3 regions of the Pseudocitrobacter sp. 2023LY-00077 genome follow, and region 3 is predicted to be linked to each of the others. Evidence: predicted binding sites of a transcription regulator. Region 3 holds the regulator's gene; each other region holds the start of a gene.
The links. Region 3 encodes Fur, which represses iron uptake genes when iron is present. Its sites were predicted from a motif close to ATAATAATGAGAACNACTATCAA; they were not measured.

Region 1 (3,282 bases), on a different contig from region 3:
CGGTTCAAACGAGGCAATCCCCGCTGTACCGAGAATAATCATCGTCATCAGCGGGCCGGACTCCAGCGACATCAATACAAACGCGCCCGATTCCTCTTTGGTGCCGTACTGTTGCATGATAGACGCGTAAAGCCCGCCGTTGGTCATATCCATCGAGGCGACCAGAGCCAGCGTTGATAACCCGGCAAAGAATCCCACTTCAACGCCGTGGACAGGCAGCAAGCGAGAGGTCACCGCAGCGACAACCCAGGCGACCAGAATTTTGGTGATGACCAGCGTACCCGATTTACGCAGCACCGTACCGGTCGCGCTGAGTTTGATGGAGGCGCCCATACAGAAAAACCATACCGCCAGGATCGGTACCGTTCCGGTGATCATCCCATTGGTGAACGAGCCAAAATATTTACCCGCGCCCGGAGAGAAAGTGTGGCAAAGCGCCCCTAAAAACAGTGGCACCAGCATCATGCCGCCAGGAATTTTTTCTATCGCACGTTTAATTTGCATCGTCATCATCCTCATCCAGGATCGCTAATTTTTTGCCTGGCGGGTTTTCCTGAAACGGCTGAAAAACTCGTCTTCGATGATGAGATGCTAGACATTCATCGTACGAATAAAAGTGATCCAACATACAAATTAAAACAATATTTCATTTTTTGCGGGATCGCGTTTCTTAGATGAGTTCCTGATAAAAAAAGCCCCCGCAGGCTTACCCAACGGGGGCTTTCATACCTCACCTTACGGCAAGGCTATGGATAAAAACTTATTTTTTAGCCGCGAAACGTGCAGCAGCTTCGTCCCAGTTCACCACGTTCCAGAACTCTTTGATGTAGTCCGGGCGGCGGTTCTGGAATTTCAGGTAGTAAGCGTGTTCCCAAACGTCCAGGCCCACAATCGGGAAGCCAGATGCGCCAGAGATAGCTTCACCCATCAGCGGGGAATCCTGGTTAGCGGTAGAAACAACAGCCAGTTTGTCGCCTTTCAGCACCAGCCATGCCCAACCGGAACCGAAACGGGTTGCAGCCGCTTTTTCGAATTCTTCTTTGAATTTGTCAACGGAACCGAAATCGCGCTCGATAGCCGCTTTCAGATCACCCTGCAGGGTGGTGCCTTTTTTCAGGCCTTTCCAGAACAGGCTGTGGTTAGCGTGGCCGCCGGCGTTGTTGCGCAGGAACGTTCTTTTTTCAGCCGGGATTTGGTCCAGTTTGGTGATCAGTTCTTCAGCAGACAGGGAAGCGAACTCCGGCAGGCTTTCCAGCGCGGTATTCGCGTTGTTCACGTAGGTCTGGTGGTGTTTAGTGTGATGGATTTCCATCGTCTGCTTATCGAAGTGCGGTTCCAGGGCATCGTATGCATAAGGCAGTGATGGCAGGGTATAGCTCATAATCTTCTCCATTATTGTCGGGCGGCAAAGTGTTAACGCCGCGTAAGCAGTTGGTTCATTATAGTTAATTAAATGATATTGAAAATGATTATCAATGCCGTAGTTTTTATAAGGTTATAACTTTTTGTTATGTGACTGATTTTACGGGGCTTACAGGTCATAAACGCGTTGCCTATCAATGAAAAAGGCACAACCGCCTCGCTTTTTACACAGAATGTAAAAGTGTGAAGCCACTCACTACGACTTTGCTCTGATGGTCATTTTTTGAATCTCAGTGGCAATTACCGGAAGGTTATTAAATCGCATACTTTTTAAGCTCAATGGGTTGGCAGGAAGCCTGAACCAACAACAACCCGTTGAGGAAACAATAATGAATAATGCGATTATGATGGGCATTTTTTGGCATTTGATAGGCGCAGCCAGTGCAGCCTGTTTCTATGCCCCCTTCAAGAAGGTCAAACACTGGTCCTGGGAGACGATGTGGTCCGTTGGCGGCACCGTATCGTGGCTTATTCTCCCCTGGACAATCAGTGCCCTGCTGTTACCCAATTTCTGGGCCTATTACGGCTCATTTAGCGCCTCAACCCTGATGCCGGTCTTTCTCTTCGGCGCGATGTGGGGCATCGGCAATATCAACTATGGCCTGACGATGCGCTATCTCGGCATGTCGATGGGCATCGGGATTGCGATTGGCATTACGCTGATTGTTGGCACGCTAATGACGCCGATTCTGAACGGTAACTTTGATGTGCTGATTAACACCAAAGGCGGCCGCATGACGCTGCTGGGCGTGCTGGTTGCGCTGATCGGCGTGGGCATCGTCACCCGCGCGGGCCAGTTGAAAGAGCGCAACATGGGCATTAAAGCGGAAGACTTCAACCTCAAGAAAGGGCTGGTGCTGGCAGTGATGTGTGGCATCTTCTCAGCGGGGATGTCATTCGCGATGAGTGCTGCAAAACCGATGCACGAAGCGGCGGCTGCGCTGGGCGTTGACCCGCTCTACGTCGCGCTGCCTAGCTACGTCGTTATCATGGGCGGCGGCGCGCTGATTAACCTCGGTTTCTGCTTCATTCGTCTGGCAAAAGTTAAAACCCTGTCGGTAAAAGCTGACTTCTCGCTGGCAAAACCGCTGATCATCACCAACGTATTGCTCTCCGCGTTGGGCGGCCTGATGTGGTATTTGCAGTTCTTCTTCTACGCCTGGGGCCACGCCAAAATTCCGGCGCAGTATGAATACATCAGCTGGATGTTGCACATGAGCTTCTACGTGCTGTGCGGAGGTCTGGTTGGGCTGGTACTGAAAGAGTGGACCAATGCAGGTCGCCGTCCGGTCGGCGTGCTGAGCGTCGGCTGCGTGGTGATTATCATCGCGGCGAATATTGTTGGGCTGGGTATGGCCAGCTAATCAGGCAACCACTCCGGTACGATGACGCCACTGACCTGGCGTCATCCCCACCTCGCGGTTAAACACCACCGAAAAGTAGTTACTGTCCTCAAAACCGCACTGCATCGCCACCTCTCCGATCATCAAATCTGTATGCTGCAACAAATACTGCGCGTGGCAGATGCGTAACTGACGCAGATAGTGATTCACGGTCATGCCTGTCTGTTGGCGAAACTGCTGACGCAGCGCGCGTTCGCTGCAACCTTCCTGCGAACAAAAGAGATCCAGCGAGAAAGGGCGGTTCAGGCTTCCGGCAAGCGCACTCAGCAATCGGTCGAGCATCGCTTCGCTTTGCGTCGCTTCCAGATTATCGGTGGCGTAGCGATAACGTTTGAATGAGACCACCAGTTGGGCAAAAAGCAGCTCGGCCATTTCATTCGCCAGCGGTTCATCTTTGCGGCTTTCGTGTTCCAGTTGGGTGATGATTTGCCGCGTCTGGGTCATTCCGCTGCTGCCA
Region 2 (3,282 bases), on a different contig from region 3:
GCCGTTTTCCCAACGCAGGATATTGGCGCCATTTGAGGCGTAACCGACCACGTCATCCCCGGCCACGATTTTGTTTTTATAATCGTTGCGGAACCAGGTCACCCCTGCCGCATAGCCGTTGTCATGGAACTCAATCCCCACTTCTTTATTGACGCTGATTTCCGGATCGAGGTCTTCATTACCTAACAGGAAGCAACTACCGGTACTAACCCCGACCGGGCAACCATTGCCACGCGTAGAGAGCAGATATCCCTCAGTAGACTGATAGAGGTTTGGCGCTTTAAACGCCCGCGCGATCCCCGCTTTCAGGGTGAACATATCGCCTAAGCCCTGCGAAATATTCAGGCTCGGGCTCCAGTTGGCTCCAAAAGTGTTGTGATAATCAAAACGCAAACCGGGCAGAACCTGGGTGCTGTCCGTCGCGGCAATGTTATCTTCAAAATAGAGAGAGCTGATGGTTGAACTGTTTTTGCTGCTGCGGTCGCTGGCGCTGCCCGAGACATTACCCACCGTTACGCCCGTGCTATCTGTCGCCGTCATCGAGGCAGGATCGTTCAATTCATCACGGTTCCACTCCGCGCCCAGCGTGACGGTTTGATCCACCAGCAACTGGAGCGGGAAGTTCACTTCGCCACCGGCACGATAGCTTTCGAGACGGCTGGTTGAATAATCATCACTGTTGATCATCCCTTCCACTTTACCGGTGGAGCCTTCATCCAGACGCGTGTTGTTGGTCTTTTCGTAGTTGAAATTGAGTTTCGACGTTCCCCAGTCCCAGATGCCGTTGTAAGTGATGCCGTAGTTCTGGCGGTACATGCGGTTGGTTTCGTCACCATACAGCGTCTGCACTAACCCGCCTGGGCTGACGTTGCTGTTGCTGTACTGAGTATCGCCCGCGTAGATATTCCCCTGGCGACTATAGCCATAGCTGAAGTCGACAATCTGCAACGGGGTAATTTTCCACGATACGACTGCGTTGATATCTTTATTACGCACGCCTTCACGCCCCGCAGCAGCGGAACCGTTCTGGGCGGTATTGATGTCATAGGCATCAGCGTCCGTTTTGTTCAGATTGCCGTACAGACGCATGGTCAGCGCATCTCCGGCCAGCGGTCCGCTCAGGTTAAAGTTAGCGCGTTTGGTCGCGCCTTCTTTGCTGTCTTCCGGCTGATTGGTGAACAGAGAGAGCGAGCCGTGCCAGTCGTTAGTCGGACGTTTAGTGATAATATTCACCACCCCACCCGCCGCACCGGAACCATAGCGCGCCGCCGCCGGGCCACGAATCACTTCAATGCGCTCGACCATTTCCGCCGGAACCCAGTTGGTATCACCGCGCGTATCACGTTCCCCGCGCCAGCTGTAACGCACAGAGTTACGCGATGTCACCGGTACGCCATCAACCATAATCAGGGTGTTTTCCGGCCCCATGCCACGGATATCGATCTGGCGGTTGTTGCCACGGCTACCACTGGCACTGTTTCCCGTCAGGTTAACGCCAGGCATTTTGCGGATGATGTCGGAGAGGTCGTTCACCGGCGGGCTTTTCTGGATATCTTCAGCGGTGATGGTAGAGACGCCTGGCTGCTGCTTGAGCTCCTGCTCAGCGGTAACAATCATGGTTTCGTTATCGGCAAGCGATTCTGTCGGCTCCTCGTTGGCGGCCCACGCGGTGGTACTCAGCAGGCTGGCTAAAAAGAGAGCAATTGGTTTTTTTCGTGTTGTTACAGAAGTATACATTCCATCATTCCCTGTCATGAATCATAAAATCAAGTGCGCATACTAATGATAATTATTCGCATTTCACATATGATTCATGGAATCTCCTTCACATCTCCTTTTTTGCGTAAGAAACAATCAAATCGATAGATTTTGTGAAGGCGGGATGTCAGGCACAAAAAAACCGGGCAAACATTACTGTTTGCCCGGTTTGATAATCAGAAGAGTGATTAACCGTTACTGCGGCTTCCCCCACCACGACGCGGGTTGCTCACCTGGCTATGGCGTTTCACCGCGCGGCGAATCTGATTCGCCTTCATGCGACGTCTGTCTTTCTCAACAGCCACTTTTGATGCCGTTTCAGGTGGCAGTTCAACCAGCTCACGCAGGTAGTTGGTCTGCGCCAGATCGAGTTCGGTATAGCCACCGCGCGGCAGGCCTTTTGGCAGCGGGATATCGCCGTAGCGAACGCGGATAAGGCGGCTAACCTGCACGCCAACGGCTTCCCAAAGACGACGCACTTCGCGGTTACGGCCTTCCGTCAGTGTCACGTTGTACCACTGGTTGATGCCTTCCCCACCGGTAAACTTGATGGTTTTAAACGCCGCCGGGCCATCTTCTAGCTGTACGCCACGAGAAAGCTCGCGAACTTTGCTGTCATCAATCTGGCCGAACACGCGCACCGCGTATTCACGTTCAACTTCACGGCTTGGGTGCATCAGGCGGTTTGCCAGTTCACCATCGGTGGTGAACAGCAGCAGGCCGCAGGTGTTGACGTCCAGACGACCGACGGCAATCCAGCGCGCGCCGCGCAGTTTTGGCAGACGATCGAATACGGTTGGGCGACCTTCAGGGTCGTTACGCGTACAGAGTTCACCTTCCGGCTTGTAATAAGCCAGAACGCGACAAATTTGTTCTACGGATTCTTTAACGGAAATCAGATGGCCATCAATACGAATTTTAAGGCCAGGGATCACTTCAACGCGATCGCCGAGTTTGGCGATTTTGCCGTCGACGCTCACGCGCCCAGCTTCAATAATCGCTTCGATTTCACGACGGGAGCCGTGGCCGGCACGCGCCAGCACTTTTTGCAGTTTTTCGCTTTTATCGCTCATAGAGCTTCCTTCCGGTGTCGCCTTCACAGGCGTCTGGGTATACTTTCAAAAACAATGCGTTGAGTTCAGTTAAACCCTAACTCATTGAAAGGTATCTTTTACACGTCAAATGGCGCACCACGTGCGCCATAACAATAATTCGTGGCCGCGTATCTTACATGAATTTCTGATGAAAAGATTCATCTGGTTTATTCACGTTTACAGGAACGGCTTCACATCGCCCACGCCTTCACGCAGCACCACTGGCGCGTCGTCAGTTAAATCAATGACCGTGGTCGGCTGTTGGCCCAGATAACCACCATGAATAATCAAATCGACCACTTTTTCCAGACGGTCTTTAATCTCTTCCGGATCGGATTCGGTAAATTCGCTGCCCGGTAGCATCAGGGAGGTCGAAAGCATTGGCTCGCCTAATACTTCCAGCAATGCCTGGGCGATGGGGTTAGACGGC
Region 3 (3,282 bases):
CGTCTAAAAATAAAGGCTACTCGGAAGATTACTCCGGCGATAAAAGCGGTGTGAGCCTTTATAAAGCCGCTGCGAAATTTAAGTATGGCCCGGTTTGGGCGCGTGGTGGTTATATTCAGCCGACCGGTCAAACGTTGTTAGCGCCGCACTGGAGCTTTATGCCAGGCACCTATCAGGGTGCAGAAGCGGGCGCGAACTTTGATTACGGCGATGCTGGTGCGCTGAGCTTCTCCTACATGTGGACCAATGAATATAAGGCCCCATGGCATATCGAAATGGATAATTTCTACCAGAACGATAAGCGCACGAAAGTCGATTATCTGCACTCCATCGGTATGAAATATGACTTCAAAAATGACCTGGTGCTGGAAGCGGCATTTGGTCAGGCGGAAGGCTATGTCGATCAGTACTTTGCCAAAGCCAGCTACAAATTTGATATCGCCGGTAGCCCGCTGTCTACCAGCTATCAGTTCTACGGTACCCGCGATAAAGTGGATGACCGCACCGTAAACGATATTTATGACGGCACCGCGTGGTTGCAGGCGCTGACCTTCGGTTACAAAGTGGGGCAGGTTGACCTGCGTCTGGAAGGGACCTGGGTTAAGGCTGAAGGCCAGCAGGGCTACTTCCTGCAGCGTATGACGCCAACCTACGCCTCCTCAAACGGTCGCCTCGATGTGTGGTGGGATAACCGTTCTGACTTCAACGCCAACGGCGAAAAAGCGGTGTTCTTCGGTGCGATGTATGACCTGAAGAACTGGAACCTGCCGGGCTGGGCTGTAGGTGCATCATACGTCTACGCCTGGGATGCCAAACCGTCTACCTGGCAGATCAACCCGGACGCGTACTACGACAAAAACAAAACTATCGAAGAGTCTTCTTACAGCTTCGATGTGGCATACACCGTACAGGAAGGGCGCGCGAAAGGTACTCTGTTAAAACTGCACTTCACCCAGTACGACAACCACTCGGATATCCCGAGCTGGAGCGGTGGTTACGGCAACATCTTCCAGGATGAACGTGACGTGAAATTTATGGTTATCGCACCGTTCACCATCTTCTGATAAGTATTCAGGCGGGCCGCAGAGCCCGCCGTGTCGTATAAGGCTAATAACATGAAAAAAATAGTGATGATTGCTGCGCTGGTCGCGGCGCTGGCGGGCTGCGCTCAGTCTGAAGCACCAAAAGAAGATACGCGTTTAAAAGATGCCTATAGCGCCTGTATCAACACCGCAGAAGGCTCGCCGGAAAAAATCGAAGCCTGCCAGCAGGTGCTGAACGTGCTGAAGCAGGAGAAGGCGCACCAGCAGTTTGCCAATCAGGAGACCGTGCGGGTAAGCGATTATCAGGCGTGCATTCTGGCGAGAAAAACCGGTAACGATCAGGCCGTGAAGAAAGATTGCGGGTTAATCTGGCAGGAAATTCGCAGTAATAACACGACAAAGTAAGACAATAAGGCCTGCACAGAGCCGGGGACCTAAAGCGTCTCCGGCTTTTTTTGTCTTTACAGAGGCAATAAAAAAGCCAACCCGAAGGTTGGCTTTTCAGAATCTCGAAGAAATTACTTCTCTACGCCATCGTGCGCGTGTTCATCTTCGCGGCAGTCGCCCTCAGCACAGTGACCATACAGGTACAGGCTGTGGTTGGTTAGGCGGATACCGTGTTTCGCGGCAATTTCACGCTGACGAGCTTCGATGGAATCATCGCTGAATTCGATAACCTTGCCGCAGTCGAGGCAGATCAGGTGATCGTGATGGTGTTGTTGAGTCAGTTCGAAAACGGACTTGCCACCTTCAAAATTATGGCGCGTGACAATGCCCGCGTCATCAAACTGGTTCAGAACGCGGTAGACGGTCGCCAGACCAATCTCTTCACCCATGTCGATCAGGCGTTTGTATAAGTCTTCCGCGCTGACATGGTGATTGTCTGGTTCCTGAAGCACTTCCAGGATCTTTAACCGGGGAAGTGTGACTTTCAGGCCAGCCTTCTTTAATGCGGTATTGTTGTCAGTCATGCGGAATCTGTCCTGTTGCTAAACGATTGACTTCCAAACGCGGAAGTATCACAGAGAGTGCACCGAGTGTAATGCGTCTCATTATAGAATGACGCCTTCTAAATGAAAACAGCAAGACCTGGGCGAATAAAGATTTCGAAAACGAGGCTTGACCAGCAAACTCGCTAAATTCAGAAGATATTGTACAGATTTACGCTCAAAAGTTAAAAAATTGTAGCTATTATTTTGATTGCTTCTACCTATTAATGCGGCGTGATTTGAAAAGTCACGCCGCATCAAGAATCAGGCGTTTTTGATCTCTTCCAGATGCAGCTCTTCAGAAATCTGTTTTACCCATTTTTCTACACGTTCAGCGGTCAGTTCCGGCTGACGATCTTCATCAATAGCCAGACCTACGAAGTGGTCGTCATCGGCCAGGCCTTTAGAGGCTTCGAAGTGGTAACCCGCTGTTGGCCAGTGGCCGACGATGGTCGCACCGCGCGGTTCGATGATGTCGCGGATAGTGCCCAGCGCATCACAGAAGTATTCCGCATAGTCTTCCTGGTCGCCGCAGCCGAACAGTGCAACCAGTTTGCCATTGAAATCAACTTCTTCCAGCGTCGGGAAGAAATCGTCCCAGTCGCACTGGGCTTCACCGTAGTACCAGGTAGGGATACCCAGCAGCAGAATGTCGAATGCAGCCAGGTCTTCTTTGCTGCTCTTGGCAATGTCATGCACGTCGGCAACGTCTTTACCAAGCTGTTTCTGAATCATTTTTGCAATATTTTCGGTATTGCCGGTGTCGCTACCAAAGAAAATGCCAACGATTGCCATGAGTTAAATAACCTCTTGAAACTTAATGATATGGTGGTGGCGTATTGCCCACAGATAAGGGCAATCATAGCAGAACAGAGAAGGGTGCGGAATCAGCAATCGTACCGGACTGCACACTCTGCTACATGAAAGCGGGATTTTATGAAATTTTCAGAGCTTTTCCTGCGCGCGAAGCAGGGCTAACTGGCTCATCAGAATCTCTTCGATAAGCTCACTGCGACTCATATCGCGCGCGGTTGCCAGTTCGTTCAGGGCATCTACCGCATCGTTATTGAGTTTCAGCTCGACGCGCTTCAAACCGCGAACTTTATCGCGTTTTAATTGATTACGCTTATTGATGCGCAGCTGTTCGTCACGCGAAAGCGGATTGGTTTTGGGTCTTCCCGGCCGACGCTCATTTGCGAACAAATCAATTGTCGTTCGGTCCGTTTGTTCTTTTGCCATGATTCAGAGTG

Region 1: a site for Fur is predicted at 1,454-1,476, ahead of sodA (superoxide dismutase [Mn]). Genes of this name have one in related genera too.
Region 2: a site for Fur is predicted at 1,777-1,799, ahead of ACWWFX_RS16105 (TonB-dependent siderophore receptor). Genes of this name have one in related genera too.

What each region holds. Positions count from the first base shown of each region.
Region 1 is NZ_JBSPEI010000020.1:59,105-62,386, reverse strand. Features, by position in the region: gene kdgT (2-keto-3-deoxygluconate transporter) at 1-504, opposite strand, end outside; gene sodA (superoxide dismutase [Mn]) at 761-1,381, opposite strand; gene rhaT (L-rhamnose/proton symporter RhaT) at 1,752-2,786, shown strand; gene rhaR (HTH-type transcriptional activator RhaR) at 2,787-3,282, opposite strand, start outside.
Region 2 is NZ_JBSPEI010000012.1:11,749-15,030, reverse strand. Features, by position in the region: gene ACWWFX_RS16105 (TonB-dependent siderophore receptor) at 1-1,737, opposite strand, end outside; gene rluB (23S rRNA pseudouridine(2605) synthase RluB) at 1,947-2,831, opposite strand; gene ACWWFX_RS16095 (L-threonylcarbamoyladenylate synthase) at 3,030-3,282, opposite strand, start outside.
Region 3 is NZ_JBSPEI010000007.1:153,931-157,212, forward strand. Features, by position in the region: gene chiP (chitoporin ChiP) at 1-1,064, shown strand, start outside; gene chiQ (ChiQ/YbfN family lipoprotein) at 1,116-1,448, shown strand; gene fur (ferric iron uptake transcriptional regulator) at 1,562-2,014, opposite strand; gene fldA (flavodoxin FldA) at 2,297-2,827, opposite strand; gene ybfE (LexA regulated protein) at 2,978-3,271, opposite strand.